Linked DNA regions of Piscinibacter sp. HJYY11. The protein of the gene in region 1 interacts with the protein of each later gene in a pairwise test. Links are inferred from orthologs where the notes say so. Each region holds a gene or a part of one and is shown on either strand. Other genes may lie near its edges.

What was found. The genes of interacting proteins can lie anywhere in the genome.
Region 2: the proteins of cysM (region 1) and accC interact in binary tests that used the Escherichia coli proteins (3 or more experiments, as listed by UniProt). The link is inferred for Piscinibacter sp. HJYY11 from one-to-one orthologs.

Annotation. Positions count from the first base shown.
Region 1 is NZ_JAERQZ010000001.1:1,888,639-1,893,865, forward strand. What follows is about bases 955-3,739. They hold cysM (cysteine synthase CysM), read right to left. Parts: upstream 2,906-3,739; coding sequence 2,003-2,905; downstream 955-2,002. Other genes in these bases: galU (UTP--glucose-1-phosphate uridylyltransferase GalU), read left to right, coding at 955-1,225; JI745_RS08550 (sulfurtransferase TusA family protein), read right to left, coding at 1,222-1,449; JI745_RS08555 (NUDIX domain-containing protein), read right to left, coding at 1,455-2,006; JI745_RS08570 (rhomboid family intramembrane serine protease), read left to right, coding at 3,185-3,739. Also shown: JI745_RS08540 (D-isomer specific 2-hydroxyacid dehydrogenase family protein), read right to left, coding at 1-278; more of galU, read left to right, coding at 359-954; more of JI745_RS08570, read left to right, coding at 3,740-3,775; JI745_RS08575 (SDR family oxidoreductase), read right to left, coding at 3,772-4,662; JI745_RS08580 (CDP-6-deoxy-delta-3,4-glucoseen reductase), read left to right, coding at 4,719-5,227. UniProt on the Escherichia coli protein: Two cysteine synthase enzymes are found. Both catalyze the same reaction. Cysteine synthase B can also use thiosulfate in place of sulfide to give cysteine thiosulfonate as a product.
Region 2 is NZ_JAERQZ010000001.1:4,428,640-4,432,848, reverse strand. Bases 1,222-4,209 are described here. They hold accC (acetyl-CoA carboxylase biotin carboxylase subunit), read left to right. Parts: upstream 1,222-2,034; coding sequence 2,035-3,384; downstream 3,385-4,209. Other genes in these bases: prmA (50S ribosomal protein L11 methyltransferase), read left to right, coding at 3,388-4,209; accB (acetyl-CoA carboxylase biotin carboxyl carrier protein), read left to right, coding at 1,548-2,024; aroQ (type II 3-dehydroquinate dehydratase), read left to right, coding at 1,222-1,480. Outside these bases: JI745_RS20810 (hypothetical protein), read left to right, coding at 1-440; JI745_RS20805 (TlpA disulfide reductase family protein), read left to right, coding at 437-973; more of aroQ, read left to right, coding at 1,037-1,221. UniProt on the Escherichia coli protein: This protein is a component of the acetyl coenzyme A carboxylase complex; first, biotin carboxylase catalyzes the carboxylation of the carrier protein and then the transcarboxylase transfers the carboxyl group to form malonyl-CoA.

The DNA.
Region 1 (5,227 bases):
CTGCGCACGACCTCCACGCCGGCGCGAGAGCAGGCCTCGAGGTCGACGTTCTCCGCACCACCGCTCACGCGGCCGATGGCGCGCAGCACCGGCGCGTAGTGAAGCGCCGCGCTGTCCAGCGCAACGAAAGAAGGAAGGATCAGCGCGCGGACGTTGTAGAGCGACTGCCGGAAATCACGTGGATCGCGCGCCAGCTCGGGGGCATAGCGCACCGAATGCCGAGCCGCCAGCCACTGCATCACCTCGTTTTCGAGGGGCTCGATGATGAGTATGTCCATGCATTCCCGGGGTCCCGACTGCCACAGAGCGCGTGACAGAATCTCTTGAGACCCTTCCTCAGGACCACGATTGTAAGCAGATGTTAGTCACCAAAGCGATCTTCCCCGTGGCGGGACTCGGCACCCGCTTCCTGCCGGCGACAAAAGCACAACCGAAAGAGATGCTGCCGGTGGTCGACAAGCCGCTCATCCAGTACGCCGTCGAGGAGGCTTATGCGGCTGGCGTGCGCGAGATGATCTTCGTGACCGGCCGCCACAAACGCCCGATCGAAGACCACTTCGACATGACCTTCGAGCTCGAAGTCGCGCTTGAGCAGGCCAAGAAGCAGGAACTGCTCGACGTGGTGCGCTCGGTGAAGCCCGACGACATGGAGTGCATCTACGTGCGACAGGCGCAGGCCCTGGGCCTCGGCCACGCCGTGCTGTGCGGGCAGCGCCTGATCGGCAAGGACCCGTTCGCCGTGCTGCTGGCCGACGACCTGATGGTGGGCGACAAGCCCGTGCTCAAGCAGATGGTCGAGCAGTTCAACGAATGGCGTGTGTCCATCCTCGCGGTGCAGGAAGTGCCCGCCGAGCACACCCGGCGCTACGGCATCGTGGCCGGCACGCCGGTCAACGATCACCTGATGGACGTGAGCCGCATCGTCGAGAAGCCGGCGCCTGAAGTGGCGCCCTCACGCCTGGGCGTGGCCGGCCGCTACATCCTGACGCCGGGCGTGTTCCATGAGATTTCCAACCAGCCGCGCGGCGTGGGTGGCGAGATCCAGCTCACCGACGGCATCGCCGGGCTGCTGCGTCGCGAGAAGGTGTTTGCCTATCGCTACGAGGGCAAGCGCTACGACTGCGGCAGCAAGGAAGGTTTCCTGCAGGCCAACGTGGAGCTGGCCTTGAAGCACCCTGTGCTCGGCCCCGGCTTCCGCGACTACCTGCGCTCGGTAGAGATCTAGCGGCGGCGCAAGTAGTGCACGAACTCGTCGTTCGCTGCTGACTGCTCGACGAGTTCATTCCCCGTCTGCCGCGCAAACGCCTGGAAGTCGCGCATCGACCCGGGGTCGGTCGCCACCACCTTCAGAATCTCGCCGCTGTGCATGTCGGCAAGCGCTTTCTTGGCCTTGAGGATGGGCAGCGGGCAGTTGAGCCCTCGGGTGTCGAGTTCCTTGTGGAAGTCCATCGCGTTCAACCTTCGGACGGGCGACGTGGCGGCAGGTCGAGCCACTGCGGCGTGATGCCGCGCGAGGTGAGCCATTCGGCCAGCGCCTGGCCGGTGCCGGCGGGCCAGCATTTCACTTCGTGCGGCGAGACGATCTTGTACTCGGCGAGCTCGGGCGAGAGCTTGATCTCGCCATGCGCGACCACGTGGTAGGCGATGATGACCTGGTTCATGCGCTGGAAGTCGTAGACCCCGATCAGCTTCACCGAGTCGACGGTGAGCGAAGTCTCTTCCAGCACCTCGCGTGCGATGCCGCCTTCAGGCGTCTCGCCTGCTTCCATGAAGCCGGTGATGAGGCCGAAGAAGCGGCCGGGCCAGGCGGCGTTGCGCGCCAGCAGCAGGTCGCCGTTCCGGTCGGGCATCTCGATCACCGCGGCGAGCACCGGTGTCGGGTTGTTCCAGTGCGTCCAGTTGCACGCCGGGCAACGCGTGCGCACCTTCGGCCCGCCGTCTTCGTCGGCGGTGAGCTGCTGCAGTTCGGTGGCGCAGTTGGGACAGAAGTTGAACTGGTGCTTCATGCGGGAAACACTCCCGTCGAGAGGTAGCGGTCGCCGCGGTCACAGACGACGAAGACGATGGTGGCGTTCTCGACCTTCTTCGCGATCTCGAGCGCCACCCAGCACGCGCCCGCCGCCGAGATGCCGCCGAAGATGCCTTCCTCGCGCGCTAGGCGTCGCGCCATCTCTTCCGACGCTTCCTGCGACACGTTCACCACCTCGTCGACGTAGGTCGGGTCGTAGATCTTCGGCATGTAGGCCTCGGGCCACTTGCGGATGCCGGGGATGCGCGAGCCCTCGGACGGCTGGGCACCGATGATGCGCACCGCCGAGTTCTTTTCCTTCAGGTAGCGCGAGGTGCCGGTGATGGTGCCGGTGGTGCCCATTGCGCTCACGAAGTGGGTGATGCGCCCTTCGGTGTCGTCCCAGATCTCGGGGCCGGTGGTCTCGTAGTGGGCGCGCGGGTTGTCGGCGTTGGCGAACTGGTCGAGCACCATGCCCTTGCCGTCACGCACCATCTGGTCGGCCAGGTCGCGCGCGTATTCCATGCCGCCGCTGCGCGGCGTGAGCACGAGTTCGGCGCCGAAGGCCTTCATGGTCTGGGCGCGTTCGATGGAGAGGTCCTCCGGCATGATGAGCACCATACGGTAGCCGCGGATCGCGGCGGCCATTGCAAGCGCGATGCCGGTGTTGCCCGAGGTGGCCTCGATCAGCGTGTCGCCAGGCTTGATGTCGCCGCGCTCTTCCGCACGGCGGATCATGCTGATGGCGGGCCGGTCTTTCACCGAGCCAGCGGGGTTGTTGCCTTCGAGCTTGCCGAGGATCACGTTGCCGCGGCGTTCGTTCTCCGCCCCCGGAATGCGCACCAGCCGCACGAGCGGGGTGCGGCCGATGGTGTCTTCGATGGTCTTGTAATGCACGGTGATCTCTCCTGCCGCGCATTGTCGCAGGGGCGGCTCGCCCCGGCATCGGCAGTGGCTCTGCCATGAAGACCGGCGCGGTCGACAGTGAAGAGAGGGGGTGGTGCCTCGGGTCGGAATCGAACCGACACTCCTTGCGGAACGGGATTTTGAGTCCCGCGCGTCTACCAATTTCGCCACCGAGGCCGGTACAGCAGAGCGCGCGATTTTGCCACAGGGCTTTCTCATCACCGCGAGCAATCGGGGTACGCTTGCGGCTTTCCGTCATCTGCGCTGCGCATGCCTCCGATTCCACCGATCACCCAGTTCCTGATGCTGGCCTGTACGGCGATCTATTGCCTGCAGATCTTCACACCCCTGATCGACCGCTGGTTCGCGCTGTTTCCGATCGGCAGCGGATTCTTCATGCCGTGGCAGGCGCTGAGCTATGCCTTCCTGCACGGCAGCGTGCTGCACCTCTTCTTCAACATGCTCGGCCTGTGGATGTTCGGCTCGGAGCTCGAGATGCTGTGGGGCCGCAAGCGCTACATGGTGTTCCTCGCGATCGGTGCCATCTTCGGCGGCCTGCTCTTCCTCATCGCCACCGCCCTGCCGGGCGCGGGCATGAGCCGCCTGGTGGGTGCGTCGGGCGGCCTCTATGCGCTGCTCGTTGCCGCGGCGATGTATTTCCCCGACCGCACGGTGATGCCTCTCTTCCCGCCGATCCCGATGAAGATGAAGGTCTTCGTGATCGTCTTCGGTGTGATCGCGCTGTTGATGAGCTACACGGGGGATCTCGGCTCGCTTGCGCACATCGGCGGGATGCTGGGCGGCTGGCTCACCATCCGGTACTGGCGGGGCCTGCCGCCCTTCGGCAAGCCTCGACGCTAGGCCAGCAAGCCCTCGCGCACCGTCGGGTGCCGCAGCTTCACGCGCAGCTCTCGCTTGAGGCGGCCGTTGTCGAGCCGGCGCGACTCGCTCCAGAACGACAGCTGCACCGGCGACATGTGCTCGGCCGCTTCGGTGCGCGTGATGCGCGGCGGGTGCGGCAGGCCGCAGAGGTCGGCCGCCAGGTCGAAGTACTCGCCCATCTTCAGCTCGGTGTCGTCGCTCGCATGCACCACGCGTTGTGGCAGGCCGCGGTGCAGCGCGGCCACACACGCACGGGCCAGGTCGTCGGCGTGAATGTGGTTGGTGTAGACATCGTCGGCTGCCACGAGCACCGGCGTGCCCCGGGCCAGGCGCTCGCGCGGATGACCGCCTTCGCGGTCTGCCGCGTAGATGCCGGGGATGCGCAGCACCGTCACGCGCGCACCGAAGGCGCGGCCGTACCAGCGTACGCGGGCCTCGGCATCGACGCGGCGCCGCGCACGGTCCGTCGCCGGCGCCACCGCACGCACTTCGTCAAAACGCGCGCCCTGTGCATCGCCATAGACACCGGTGGTGCTCGCATACACGATGCGCCGCACCCGGCCCTGGCGAGCGAGCGCCTGCAGCAGCCGGGCCGTGCGTGTGTCGGCCTCGCCCTGCTGCGGCGGTGGCGCCAGATGCAGCACCGCATCGGCGAGGCCGGCCAGTCGCTGCAGGCTGGCCGCGTCGTCGAGGTTGCCCACCAGTGGCACCGCCCCGGCCGCCCGCAAGGCCGGGATGCGCGCGGCATTCGAGGTGAGTGCCAGCAGCCGGTAGCGCCCGCTCAGCAGGCGCAGCACCCGCATGCCGACGTCACCACAGCCCACGATGAGCAAGGTCGGGCGCCTGAAGGGTCGGGGAAGGGACATGGGCGAGCGGGCAAAATCGCAGGTCGTTCGACGAAGGGTTCAGAAGAGGTTATCCCATGACGTTCAAAGTGACCGTCCAGCCCAGCGGCGTGAGCTTCTCGGTGGACCGCGACGAGCCCATCCTGCTCGCCGCCATCCGCCAGGGCATCGGCCTGCCCTACGGCTGCCGAGACGGTGCCTGCGGTTCGTGCAAGTGCAAGCTGGTCGAAGGCCGCGTGATCCACGGCACGCACCAGGTCAAGGCCCTGAGCCCCGCGGAAGAGGAAGCCGGCTACACCCTCACCTGCCGCGCCGCCGCGCAGACCGACGTGGTGCTCGAAGCGCGCACGGTCGCCGGAGCCGGCGAATTCGCGGTGCGCAAGATGCCCTGCCGCGTGACCACCATCACCAAGCCCGCGCGCGATGTGGCGGTGATCCAGCTGCAACTGCCTGCCAACGACGCGCTGCAATACCGTGCCGGCCAGTACATCGAGTTCATCCTGAAGGACGGCGCCCGCCGCAGCTACAGCATGGCCAACGCGCCGAGCAGCCAGCGCGACAAGCCCGGCATCGAGCTGCACATCCG
Region 2 (4,209 bases), 2.5 Mb from region 1 along the record:
TGCGCTCGTACATCGAGCTCTTCTGCGCCGACACCCAGCCGGGCGAACTGCTCGCCATGCGCAAGGTGGCCCTGCTCTGGATGGAGCGCCTGCAAGACTTGCGGCCTCACCTCACCGGCGCCGTCTGGCGCGGCACGGCGACCCGCCTGTCCAGCGTGCACCTGCAGCTCTACTGCGACGACTCGAAGCAGGCTGAGCTGACCTTCATCGACAAGCGCGTCGACTACGACGTCGGCACGATCAGCGGCCCGCGCGGCGAGCCGATCGACGTGCTGACCGTCAGCAGCATGAGCCCCGAGCTAGGCGAGCCGGTCACCGTGCACATGAGCATCCTCGACCACGACGACCTGCGCGGCGCGCTGAAGCCCGACGGGCGCGGCCAGTCCGAGCGGGGCGACCTCGCAGCGCTGCGCCGGCTGCTGGACGACAGCGCCCCATGAACCGCCGCAATGCCCTGCTCACCGGCGGTGTGGGGGTCGTTGCGGCCGCCGGCGGTGCGGGCTGGGCCTGGTGGCGCCACCGCGAAACGGAGGCCGACGCCGGTGCCGAGCAGGCCGTCTGGCGTGAGCGCTTCGAACGGCCGGAAGGTGGCGAGCTTTCGATGGCCAGCTTGCGCGGCCAGCCGGTGGTGCTCAATTTCTGGGCGACCTGGTGCGCGCCCTGCGTGAAGGAAATGCCGCTCCTCGACGCCTTCTATAAAGAGCACAAGGCCAAAGGCTGGCACGTGGTCGGCCTGGCGATCGACAGCCCGACGCCTGTGCGCGAATTTCTCGGCAAGCTGCCAATCACGTTTCCGATCGGTCTGGCCGGGCTGAACGGCGTGGACCTGAGCCGCAACCTGGGCAACCCGAGCGGCGCACTGCCCTTCAGCGTCGCCTTCGATCGCCAAGGCAAGGCCGTCTTCCGCAAACTCGGGCTTCTCAAGCCGGAAGACCTGGCGATTTGGGCTGAAAAGTTCGCCTCAGGGCAATAATTTGGCTTCCTGCGCGGATCAGCGCTCAAAAACGCGTAAAGTCCGGCCTTCGCTTTTGAAGCCATGAAGATCCTCGTCCTGCACGGCCCCAACCTCAATCTGCTCGGCACCCGCGAGCCAGCAGTCTATGGCTCGACGACTTTGGATCAGATCAACGCAGAACTCGCGAAGATCGCCTCCGATGCCGGGTCGTCCCTCGAAAGCTTCCAGAGCAACCACGAGGGCGCGCTGATCGACCGTGTTCAGGCCACACGGCTCGACGGCACCGACTTCGTGATCATCAACCCAGGCGCCTTCACGCACACCAGCGTGGCCTTGCGTGATGCGTTCGCGGGTGTCGCGATCCCGTTCATCGAAGTGCACCTGTCGAATGTGCACCGTCGCGAGCCATTCCGCCACCATTCTTATTTTTCCGATCTCGCCGAAGGCGTGATCGTCGGGCTGGGCGCCGATGGATACCGCCTGGCCCTGGGCCATGCGCTCAAGCGCGGCCCCAAGAAGGCCTAGGGCCTGACCCGGCACGTCGCCCTCGCTGGCGATCGGCCGCCCCATAACGACAGGAGTTGGAGAACACATGGACCTGCGCAAACTGAAGACGCTGATCGACTTGGTGTCTGAATCGAACATCTCCGAGCTTGAGATCACTGAAGCCGATGGCAAGGTGCGCATCGTCAAGAGCGACCCGGCCGCCGTGGCCGTGGCCGCCCAGCCGGTGGTCTACCAGGCGGCGCCCCCGCAGGTCGCAGCCGCCGCACCGGTGGCGGCCGCAGCGCCGGTCGCCGCGCCGGCCCCCGAAGCTGCCCCTGCCGCCCCGACCGGCCACATCGTCAAGTCGCCGATGGTCGGCACCTTCTACGGTGCGGCCAGCCCTGGCGCCAAGCCCTTCGCCACGGTCGGCACGGTGGTCAAGGAAGGCGACCCGATCTGCATCATCGAAGCGATGAAGATCATGAACGAGATCGAGGCCGACAAGGCCGGCACGGTGACGCAGGTGCTGGCACAGAACGGCCAGGCCGTGGAATTCGGGCAGCCCTTGTTCGTCATCGAATAAGGCGCGGGCCATGTTCAAGAAAATTCTCATCGCCAACCGAGGCGAGATCGCACTGCGCATCCAGCGCGCGTGCCGGGAGATGGGCGTCAAGTCGGTCGTCGTCTACTCTGAAGCCGACCGCGACGCGAAATACGTGAAGCTCGCCGACGAGGCCGTGTGCATCGGCCCGGCCGCCTCGGCCCAGAGCTACCTCAACATGCCGGCGATCATCTCGACCGCCGAGGTGACCGACGCCGAAGCCATTCACCCCGGCTACGGCTTCCTGTCCGAGAACGCCGACTTCGCCGAACGTGTGGAGCAAAGCGGCTTCACCTTCATCGGCCCGACGCCCGAGTCGATCCGCATCATGGGCGACAAGGTCTCGGCCAAGCAGGCCATGATCAAGTCGGGCGTGCCCTGCGTGCCCGGCTCGGAAGGCGCGCTGCCCGACGACCCGAAGGAGATCGTCAAGATCGGCCGTGCGGTGGGCTACCCGGTGATCATCAAGGCCGCCGGCGGCGGCGGTGGCCGCGGCATGCGCGTGGTGCACACAGAAGCCGCGCTGCTGCACGCGGTGCAGACCACCAAGGCCGAAGCGGGCGCCGCCTTCGGCAACCCGGCGGTCTACATGGAGAAATTCCTCGAGAACCCGCGCCACATCGAGATCCAGGTGCTGGCCGACGAGCACAAGAACGCCGTCTGGCTGGGCGAGCGTGACTGCTCCATGCAGCGCCGTCACCAGAAGATCATCGAGGAAGCGCCGGCGCCGGGCATCCCGCGCCGCGTGATCGAGCGCATCGGCGAGCGCTGCGCCGCCGCCTGCAAGAAGATCGGCTACCGCGGTGCCGGCACCTTCGAGTTCCTGTACGAGAACGGCGAGTTCTACTTCATCGAGATGAACACCCGCGTGCAGGTGGAGCACCCGGTGACCGAGCTCGTGACCGGCGTCGACATCGTGCAGATGCAGATCCGCGTGGCCGCCGGCGAGAAGCTGCCCTTCACGCAGCGGCAGATCCAGATGCGCGGCCACGCCATCGAGTGCCGCGTGAACGCCGAAGACCCGTACAAGTTCACCCCCTCGCCCGGCCGCATCACGACCTGGCACGCGCCGGGCGGGCCCGGTGTGCGGGTCGACTCGCATGCGTACACCAACTACTTCGTGCCGCCGAACTACGACTCGATGATCGGCAAGATCATCACCCACGGCGACACACGCGACCAGGCACTCGCGCGCATGCGCATCGCACTGTCGGAGACGGTGGTCGAGGGCATCCTCACCAACATCCCGCTGCATCGCGAGCTGATGGCCGACGCGAAGTTCATCGAGGGTGGAACCAGCATCCATTACCTCGAGGGCTGGATGTCGCACCACAAGCGCTGAGCAATGCTGGAGCTGCTGCTCGTCGTACCTGAAGCGCTGGTGGAGCCCGTCTCCGATGCGCTGATGGACGAGCTGGAGGCGCTGTCGGTCTCGGTGGAAGACGCCGACGCCGACACCGCCCATGAGCAGGCGCTCTTCGGCGAGCCCGGCATGCCGGCGCCGCGTGGCGGCTGGCAACGCTCGGTGGTGAAGGCGCTCTTCGAGCGTGAAGAGACCGCCACCGATGCCGCCACGTTGTTGCTGGCGCAAGACTGGGCGCAAGGCGTCCACGTGCAGTCGCTGCAGGCGGTGCCCGATGAAGACTGGGTGCGGCTCACGCAGTCGCAGTTTTCGCCGGTGTCCATCACGCGCGACTTCTGGATCGTGCCGACCTGGCACGAGCCGCCCGCCGAAGCGAAGCGCTTCATCCGCCTCGACCCCGGCCTCGCCTTCGGCACCGGCACACATCCCACGACCCGCATGTGCCTGCGCTGGACGGCGCAGCACGCGACAGCCTGGCCTCGCGTGCTCGACTACGGCTGCGGCTCGGGCATCCTTGCCATCGGTGCGGCGCTGCATGGCGCTCAGCTGATCGACGCGGTCGACATCGATCCGGCCGCCGTGGTGTCGACGAAAGCCAATGCCAGCGCGAACCAGGTGACGCTGCAGGCCGGCCTGCCCGATGCGGCGAAGGGCGAGTACGACCTCGTGCTGGCCAACATCCTCGCCACACCGCTGAAGCTGCTGGCGCCTTTGTTGTGCGGACACGTCAAGCCAGGCGGACACTTGGTGCTCGCCGGCATCCTCGAACGCCAGGCGGAAGAGCTGAAGGAGGCCTACGCCCCC